One region of the Pleomorphomonas sp. T1.2MG-36 genome, then DNA from elsewhere that is predicted to be linked to it. Evidence: predicted binding sites of a transcription regulator. Region 1 holds the regulator's gene; the other holds the start of a gene.
What was found. The regulator HrcA, encoded in region 1, represses chaperone genes, less so after heat shock. The targets are predictions, from matches to a motif close to GTTAGCACTCNCNNNNNGNGAGTGCTAAC.
Positions count from the first base shown of each region.

Region 2: a site for HrcA is predicted at 2,947-2,975, ahead of groES (co-chaperone GroES). Genes of this name have one in related genera too.

Region 1 covers NZ_CATNLY010000023.1:746,378-751,024, forward strand. The annotation lists gene lepA (translation elongation factor 4) at 1-415, shown strand, start outside; gene grpE (nucleotide exchange factor GrpE) at 684-1,307, opposite strand; gene QQZ18_RS14875 (GFA family protein) at 1,538-1,948, shown strand; gene hrcA (heat-inducible transcriptional repressor HrcA) at 2,018-3,088, opposite strand; gene tsaB (tRNA (adenosine(37)-N6)-threonylcarbamoyltransferase complex dimerization subunit type 1 TsaB) at 3,232-3,903, shown strand; gene rimI (ribosomal protein S18-alanine N-acetyltransferase) at 3,915-4,409, shown strand; gene QQZ18_RS14895 (Fur family transcriptional regulator) at 4,458-4,647, shown strand, end outside.
Region 2 covers NZ_CATNLY010000023.1:180,923-185,569, reverse strand. The annotation lists gene QQZ18_RS12325 (ABC transporter ATP-binding protein/permease) at 1-649, opposite strand, end outside; gene QQZ18_RS12320 (hypothetical protein) at 650-811, shown strand; gene groL (chaperonin GroEL) at 899-2,530, opposite strand; gene groES (co-chaperone GroES) at 2,584-2,871, opposite strand; gene QQZ18_RS12305 (DMT family transporter) at 3,028-3,921, opposite strand; gene QQZ18_RS12300 (GNAT family N-acetyltransferase) at 4,058-4,546, opposite strand; gene QQZ18_RS12295 (hypothetical protein) at 4,553-4,647, opposite strand, start outside.

The DNA.
Region 1 (4,647 bases):
GTCGATCTCCAAGGGCTACGCGTCGTTCGACTATCACCTCAGCGACTATCGCGAGGGCGATCTCGTCAAGATGCAGATCCTCGTCAACGCCGAGCCGGTGGATGCGCTTTCCGTGCTCGTCCACCGCAGCCAGTCGGAACGGCGCGGCCGTGCGATGTGCGAGAAGCTGAAGGATCTCATCCCGCAGCACATGTTCCAGATCCCGATCCAAGCGGCGATCGGCGGCAAGATCATCGCCCGCGAGACCATCCGGGCGCTCCGCAAGGACGTTCTCGCCAAGTGCTACGGCGGTGACGTGACGCGCAAGCGCAAGCTTCTGGACAAGCAGAAGGAAGGCAAGAAGCGGCTTCGCCAGTTCGGCAAGGTGGAAATCCCGCAGGAGGCCTTCATTGCAGCGCTGAAGATGGACGACTGAGCGAACACCAGCGGCAGGCCGTCCCCTTGGCGCGTCTGCCGCCGGGCTGGCAATGTCCCCCGCGTGCAACGCAGGGCCGTTCCGACATTGCCGCCCGAGGGCGACCATCCCCTCCTGGGGCCTTGCGTGACGCTAGACGCGATGGCGCGCGATTGCCAGTCCCTTTTACGTGAAATCGCGTACAGACCCGTCCGAAGTTCAAATAACGTTGAGAAAAGAAAAAGGGCGCCCGTTCGGACGCCCTTTCTGCTTTTGTTGCAGCTTCGGTTCACACCGTCTTGTCGACCTTGTGGCCGCCGTCGGCCGGCGTTTCGGGCTGAACGGCTGCTTCCTCGGCAGGCGCCGCCTTCGGGCCGCCGCGGCCGACGCCGACGAGGGCCGGACGCAACACCCGCTCGCCGATCTTGAAGCCGACCTGCATGACCTGCACCACCGTACCGGCCGGCACGCTCGGATCGGGGACTTCGAACATCGCCTGGTGGAAATTGGGATCGAACTTCTCGCCGGTCGGATCGACGCGGCTGATGCCGTGCTTTTCGAGCGCCTTCATCAGTTCGCGCTCGGTCAGCTCGACGCCCTCGACCAGCGAAATCAGCGCTTCGCCACCGGTGGCGCGCGCTTCGGCGTCGACTGCCGCGATGGCACGCGTCAGGTTGTCGGCGGCGCCGACGATGTCGCGGGCGAAGTTGGTCACCGCATAGGTGCGGGCATCGGCGATCTCGCGCTCGGTCCGGCGGCGGAGATTCTCCATGTCGGCGAGGGTACGGAGGAGCTGATCCTTGAGATCGCCCGCCTCCTTTTCGAGGGCGGCGATGCGCTGGAGTCCCTGGTCGACCACCGGGTCCAGTTCGGGGGCGGCCGGTTCGGGAGTCTGTGCTGTCTCGTCTGCCATCTTGTCCTCATACTGTCTGAAAGCGGCTGTCGCCGCCAAACGTGCTCCGGATTTGAGGGTTTCGGACAGGAAAATCAACCCTTGGCCCCGCTTTCCCTGCGCGCAGCCCTACAAGTATGCTTCCGCAGGCGGCGATGCTAGCCTTCGTCACGATAGGCGCCACGGACGGCTTCCGTCGCAGGGACGATATCGGCCGTCCATGACGGTGCCTTCCGAATGGGGAAAAGCGAATGGCTCAAGGACCAAACCGCCTTCGCGGCGAGTGCCTTTGTCGTCGGGTGGGCTACGAGGTGGACGACGCCTTCGAGTATGCATTGAACTGCCATTGCTCGAACTGCCGTCGTGCGACCGGAGCCGCCTTCAAGCCTTTTGCCGGCATTCGCGCGGAACAACTGGCCGTGGTGCGCGGCCGAGATGACATCATGCGCTTCGATGAAGGCAACCATGACGCCCATTGCGGCCACTGCGGCTCGCTACTCTATTCGCAGGTCCGCGACGGAGCCTATGCCCATGTCACCCTGGGCACGCTGGTCGACCCGCCGTCGATCCGGCCGACCGCGCATATCTTTGTCGGCTCCAAGGCCCCCTGGTTCGAGATCTCGGACGCGCTGCCACAGTTCGACGAGTTTCCAACCGACTGACCGCGCGCTCGGCTCTTGTTGCCAGGCGTCGTCTTGTCGCCTCTCGTTTCACTCCGGTCGAATGACGCTCTATCCAAGAAGACGGCCGACCACCCGGGCGGTGTAGTCGACCATCGGCACGACGCGAGCATAATTGAGACGGGTCGGGCCGATGACGCCGACGACGCCGATCACGCGCGCCTCGGTGTCGCGATAGGGCGACACCACAAGCGACGAGCCCGACAGCCCGAACAGCTTGTTCTCCGAGCCGATGAAGATGCGCACCCCCTCGCCGGCATCGGCCAGCCCCAGGAGCTCGATCAGGTCCTCGGAACTCTCAAGCTCGTCAAAGAGCGCCCGGATGCGCTCCAGGTCCTCGGCGGCCCGGACATCGTCCAGCAGGTTGGCTCGCCCCCGGACGATCAGCGTCTGGGGCCGGCTGCCGTCGGCATCCGCCCACGAAGCCAGACCGGCATCGACGAGGCGGGCGGTCAAGGTATCCAGTTCGAGCTTGCGCGCGGCGCGCTGGCGCTCGACCTCGGTGCGCGTTTCGCTGAGAGTACGCCCCCGAATGTGGGCGTTGAGATAGTTCGCCGCCTCCTGCAAGGCGGAAGCCGGCAGGTCCGGAGGCAGATCGACCAGCCGGTTCTCGACGGTGCCGTTGTCGCCGACCAGCACGACGATGCCGCGCGTCGGCTCGATGCGCACGAACTCGATGTGCCTGAGGCGCGGATCGGCTTTCTGCGTCAGCACCACGCCGGCGCCACGCGTCAACCCGGACAGCGTCTGCGATGCCTCCGTCAGCACGTCCTCGACGCTCTTGCCGGTACCCGACGCCTTGAGGCGGCCTTCGATTGCCGATCGATCGCCTTCGGTGAGGTCGCCGATCTCCAGCATGGCATCGACGAAGAAGCGCAGGCCGAATTCGGTCGGCAGCCGGCCGGCGGACGTGTGCGGCGCGTACAGGAGCCCCGCCGCCTCCAGATCGGACATGACGTTGCGGACCGAGGCGGGCGACAGCGGCGCGGCAAGAAGGCGCGATATGTTGCGGCTGCCGACGGGATCGCCGGTGTCGAGATAGGCCTCGACGATGCGACGGAAGATATCGCGCGATCGCGCGTCGAGTTCCCGCAAGCCGCCCTGTCCACCTGTCGTCACCACGATACCGTAGCTCCTTTACCATCAGGGCTAATCTGGCCATACCGACACGGCGACGCAAGCCCCGGAGACCGTTTGGCCGCGGGAAGGTGGACGACGTGGCATGGCTGCTCGACAGCGGCTGCGGGCCGGGATAAAGGGGGCCGATGCTGACGCTCGCGCTCGATACCGCCAACGACCGGGTTGCCGTCGCCCTCTTGGGCGATGGCAGGGAGACGGTGCGCGTCGAGGCCATCTCGCGCGGGCATGCCGAACGGCTGTTTCCGCTGATCGACGAAGTGCTGACCACGGCCGGCGTCGAGATCGAAGGCGTCGGGCGAATCGCCGTCAACGTCGGCCCCGGCAGCTTCACCGGCATCCGCATCGCCGTGGCGGCGGGTCGCGGGCTTGGGCTGGCCCTCGGAATTCCGGTGGTGGGCATCGACGCGCTTCGTCTCATCGCCGCGTCGCTCGAAGAACCGGCGGAGGGCCCCATACTGGCCGCCGTCGATGCCCGGCGCGGCGAGGTCTACGCCGCTCTCTACGACGCGAAGGGCGATGTGCTGGAAGCTCCGTTCGCCGCCGATGCGGCAAGCGTGCTCGCTCGGCTGGGCGCCCGCGTCGCCGTGATTGCCGGTTCGGGTGCGGCGATCCTTACTCATCAGGCGGCGACTTCCGGCTTGCGGGTACCGCCGGTCGACGCGATGACCGCGACGGATCCGCTGGCCCTGGCGCGGCTTGGCGGTCTTGCCGAGCCGGCCACCGCCCTGCCCCGCCCGCTTTATCTCAGGGCACCCGACGCCAAGCCGCAACCGCCGGTGCCCGGCCTTCTCGCATGATGTCCGACGCCATGAAGTTTTTCGACCTGATGCGCCTGTTCGCCGCCCCTCGTCCGATCTGCGAGCCCGGTCGCGTCGCCGATGCCGACGATCTTGCCGCGCTGCACGCCCACGCGTTTCGCCACGGTTGGCCGTCCACCGAGATGGAAGCGTTGATCTCCGATCCCACGGTGACGACGGTCGTGGCCCGCGAAGGCCGAACGCCCTTTACCCGTCGACCGATCGGGTTCGTCATGACGCGTGCGGCCGCAGATGAGGCCGAAGTCCTGACCGTTGTCGTTTCCCCGGCACGCCGCGGCCGTGGCGTAGGTCGGCTGATGATGGACGAGACGATCCGCCGCCTCTACTTCATGCGCATCGCCTCGCTGTTCCTCGAGGTGGACGAGAACAACGATTCGGCTCTCACTCTCTATCGACGTCTCGGTTTCCGGGAGGTCGGCCGCCGTGCCAACTACTACGCCGGGGGGACTGCGAACGCCCTTGTCATGCGAGCCGATCTCAAATAACCCATACTTGGCCGGCGACGGAGGCCAAGCAGTTCGAGGGTACCCGCGATGACCGAGGAAACCACTCCGCTCTCTTTGGAAGAAGCCTGTGCGGCGCGCGGCATGCGCATGACCGAGCAGCGGCGAATCATCGCGCGCGTGCTGGAGCAGGCCGTCGATCATCCCGATGTCGAAGAAGTTTACCGGCGCGCCTCGGCGATCGACAGCAACATCTCGATCTCCACCGTCTATCGCACCG
Region 2 (4,647 bases), 570 kb from region 1:
AGGTGCCGATGATCGAGTAGATCACCGCCGCCCAGACGAGATAACCCGGAATGAGGGACAGGTCGAAGCCGCCGATCGAATAGGGGAACTCGGCCGAGATCGACCACAACACCATGGTGAAGGCGTAAAGCGTCAGTACCGTGTTGAAGATCTGGACGAAGATGGTCAGCGTGTAGCTGATGAAATCGCGGATATCCTCGGCAATACGCTGATCCGGGTTGTCGGTGCCGCTGGCGACCTGCGACAGGCGGTAATAGTTGGCGTTGCTCATCCAACGATTGACGAAGTGGTCCGTCATCCAGTCCCGCCAGCGAATGCGCAGCCAGTTGGTGAGGTAGATCTCGACGACGAGCGAAGCGATGAGCGGAGCGACGATCACGCACCATAACACCAGTTGGGCCGAGAAAGCCGTACCGTTCCGGTCCTGCATCGCGGTATAGAAGGTGTTGTACCAACTGTTGAACCAGACGTTGAGATAGACCTGGGCGACGTTGAGCGCGAGGATCGTTCCCAGAAAGCCAAGTCCGATCCAGCGCTCCTGCATCCGAATCTTGAACCATCGGAAGACCAGCTCGCCCTGTCGCTTTTCCTTGAAGTACGGAACGGCGAGGCGCCAGGCCAGCGCGAGCGTCGCAAAGAGTGCTTTCATGTGGTGTCCCCGGAACGGCGGATAGTCGACGAACTGACGCAGAATCCCTTCGCGGTGACAATCAAATTCGGCGCCACCGAAATGAAATCTCTGGATTTTGTCGATGCGACAGCACGGCCCGATCGCGGCAACATTGCGGCGGCGCGGATGAAGCTTTCGTAAGGCGAGCAATAACTCCAAAAAGAAAGGGCGCCGCTTTCGCGACGCCCAATTTGGCTTTGTCCTTTACGGACGTTCAGATCCTTTGGATCAGAAGTCCATGCCGCCCATGCCGCCGCCGGGCATGGCAGGCGCAGAGTCCTTCTTCGGAAGCTCGGCGACCATGGCCTCGGTGGTGACCAGCAGACCGGCGACCGAAGCGGCGTCCTGCAGGGCAGTGCGCACGACCTTGGTCGGATCGATGATGCCGGCCTGGATCATGTCGACATAGGTCTCGTTCTGGGCGTCGAAGCCGAAGGTTTCACCCTTCTCGAGCACCTTGGAGACAACCACCGAACCTTCGACGCCAGCGTTGATGGCGATCTGACGGATCGGCGTCTCAAGGGCGGCGAGAACGATCTTGATGCCACGCTCGATGTCGAGGTTGCTCGACTTGAGCTTGGCAACGGCGGCCTTGGCGCGAAGAAGGGCCGTACCACCGCCCGGGACGATGCCGGCTTCGACGGCGGCGCGGGTGGCGTTGAGCGCGTCATCGACGCGATCCTTCTTCTCCTTGACTTCGACTTCGGTCGAGCCACCGACGCGGATGACGGCAACGCCACCGGCGAGCTTGGCCAGTCGCTCCTGCAGCTTCTCGCGGTCGTAGTCCGAGGTGGTCTCCTCGATCTGCGCCTTGATCTGGGCAACGCGAGCCTCGATGTCGGCCTTGGCGCCAGCGCCGTCGACGATCGTGGTGTTTTCCTTGGAGATCGACACGCGCTTGGCATGGCCGAGCATGGCGAGCGTGACGTTCTCAAGCTTGATGCCGAGATCTTCCGAGATCACCTGGCCACCGGTCAGGATGGCGATGTCCTCAAGCATGGCCTTGCGGCGATCGCCGAAGCCCGGCGCCTTGACGGCGGCGATCTTCAGGCCACCACGCAGCTTGTTGACGACGAGCGTGGCAAGGGCTTCGCCCTCGACGTCTTCGGCAACGATCAGCAGCGGACGCGAGGACTGGACGACAGCCTCGAGCACCGGCAGCAGGGCCTGCAGGTTGGACAGCTTCTTCTCGTGGATGAGAATGTACGGATCGTCGAGATCGGCGACCATCTTCTCGGCGTTGGTCACGAAGTAGGGGCTGAGGTAGCCGCGGTCGAACTGCATGCCTTCGACGACTTCGAGTTCGGTCTCGGCGGTCTTGGCTTCCTCGACGGTGATGACGCCCTCGTTGCCGACCTTCTGCATCGCGTCAGCGATCATCTGGCCGATTTCGGTCTCGCCGTTGGCGGAGATCGTGCCGACCTGGGCGACTTCGGCCGAGGTGGAGATCTTCTTCGAACGGGCGTTCAGGTCCTTGACGGCCTCGGCGACGGCCATGTCGATGCCGCGCTTCAGATCCATCGGGTTCATGCCGGCGGCAACCGCCTTGGCGCCCTCACGGACGATGGCCTGGGCCAGAACGGTGGCGGTGGTGGTGCCGTCGCCAGCCTTGTCGTTGGTCTTCGAAGCGACTTCGCGGACCATCTGGGCGCCCATGTTCTCGAACTTGTCGGCAAGCTCGATTTCCTTGGCGACCGACACGCCGTCCTTGGTGATGCGCGGGGCACCGAAGGACTTCTCGATCACGACGTTGCGGCCCTTGGGACCCAGCGTGACCTTGACGGCATCGGCGAGGATGTCCACGCCGCGCAGCATCTTCTCGCGGGCGTCGGAACCGAATTTGACTTCCTTGGCAGCCATGGATTTTTTCCTTGAAATGAGAGGTTAACGGAGGACGAGACAGGCTGAGTGGATCAGCCGATGATGCCCATCACGTCGGATTCCTTCATGATCAGGAGGTCCTGACCGTCGATCTTCACCTCGGTGCCCGACCACTTGCCGAACAGCACCTTGTCGCCGGCCTTGACGTCGAGAGCGACGAGTTCGCCCTTCTCGTTACGGGCGCCCGGACCAACGGCGACGACTTCGCCCTGCTGGGGCTTTTCCTTGGCGGTGTCCGGGATGATGATGCCACCAGCGGTGCGCTCCTCAGACTCCAGCCGACGAACGACGACACGGTCGTGCAGGGGACGGAACTTCATGTTCGGCTCCTCAATTTTGAAATGCCTGCGGCTTGCGCGCTTTTGCCTCGCAGACCACGGCGAAAAACATTTGCTGTTAGCACTCACTCAGCATGAGTGCCAAGCCGCCCGGAAATAGGCGCATGCCAGCCGCCTGTCAAGGGTCGGTCTGGTGTTTTACGGACAGGCATCGTCCGGCTTGGGCCGGGCGGATGTGGCGTTCGGCTGGACCACCACGAGGCAGGCGCAGATGATGATCGCGGCGCCAATGAGGGTGTAGACGCTCGGAATCTCGCCAAAGAACACCATGCCGAAGGTGACGGCCCAGATCAGGGCCGTGAACTCGAAGGGGCCGAGCAGCGTCGCAGGCGCGTGCTTGTAGGCCCAGGTGATGGCGTAGTTTCCGCCCGTGCCGAGCGCGCCGATGGCCAGGAACATCAGTAGCGTCTCGCCCGCTATCGGCTGGTACCAGTAAACAGCGAAGGGAAGCGCCACCACCGCGCTGATGAAGTTCTGAACCAGGATCATCTGCGGCACGCTGTCATGAACGGTATCCCGTCGCGACATGATCATGGACAGTGCATAGGCGACCGCCGAGGACAGAGCCATGGCAAAGCCTAGAGGGCTTCCGGCCTCCGCGCTCAGCTTTTCCGCCAGCATGACGACGACGCCCAGAAAGCCGAAGGCGGCCGCCAGCAGCGAGCGGCGGGTGACGGGGTCACCGATCATCGCCGCCGAAATCAGCACCATGAAAAAGGGTGACGTGAAGGTGAGGGCGACCGTCTGGGCAAGGGGCAGCAGCTTGAGCGCGCCGAAGAACAGGGCCGCGCAGGAAAGGCCTGCCAGCGAGCGTCCGAAGGCACGCCGAATGGTCGGCCATCCGGGGCGCAGTTGCCCTTGCGCGGCCGCCGATCCGGAAGAGAAGATCAGGCCGGCGGCGTAGCGCAGGAACACGACCATGGCGAGCGGCGTGCCGTAGGTGGTCGCCTTGACCAAGGCGTCCAGCCCCGAGAACAGGAAGACGGCGAGGAGGGCGGCGCCTGCTGCGTAAAGGCGCATCGACGACTGCATGACATCTCCGGAGGGGCGGAAGGCGGCCAGGACGCGGCTCTTACGCCGCAGCCGTCCCGTCCGCAAGGTCACCAGACCAGCCTAGAGGACCTCTCCGGCGAAAGATGGCAGCAGAGCTCGGACACATGCATGTCCGTCAGCGATCCAGCTCCAACCGGTAGGCGTACTCCCAGCAGTCGGTGGCATCCGGTACGAACCGGACGACGGGCTGTCGGACGAAGCCGAGTTTCTCGTAAAATCGATGACCGGAGAGAAAGCGGGTGTCGCTCCAGAGCTTCAGCGCCCGCCCGCCGCGCCGGGCCACCTCGTCGAGGGCCATGGCGTAAAGCCGTTGAGCGAGACCCGAGCCACGCTGATCCCGGGCAAGATACACCTTGTTGATCTCGAAGACGCCATCGCCATCGGGGGAGGAAACGGCGAATGAGCCAACGACGATGCCGTCATGCTCGGCGACGAGCAGCCGGCCGCCTCGCTTTTCATAGTGGCTTGCCGGTGCCGCGAGTTCGGGAAAATCGGCAAATACGAACGGGCAGCCTTCGTACTCGTCGAAAACGCTGGCGATCAGGCGCGCAATGCTGTCGCCATCGGCATCGACGGCGCTTCGGATGAGAGGCTCTTTCGTCATCGAGGATCAGTTGGCCGGTGTCTCGGCGATGGTGAATGGCAGCTCGAACTCGCCCTTCTTGTCGGAGTTGCGGTCGCTGAGCTTGGTCACCAGCACATAGT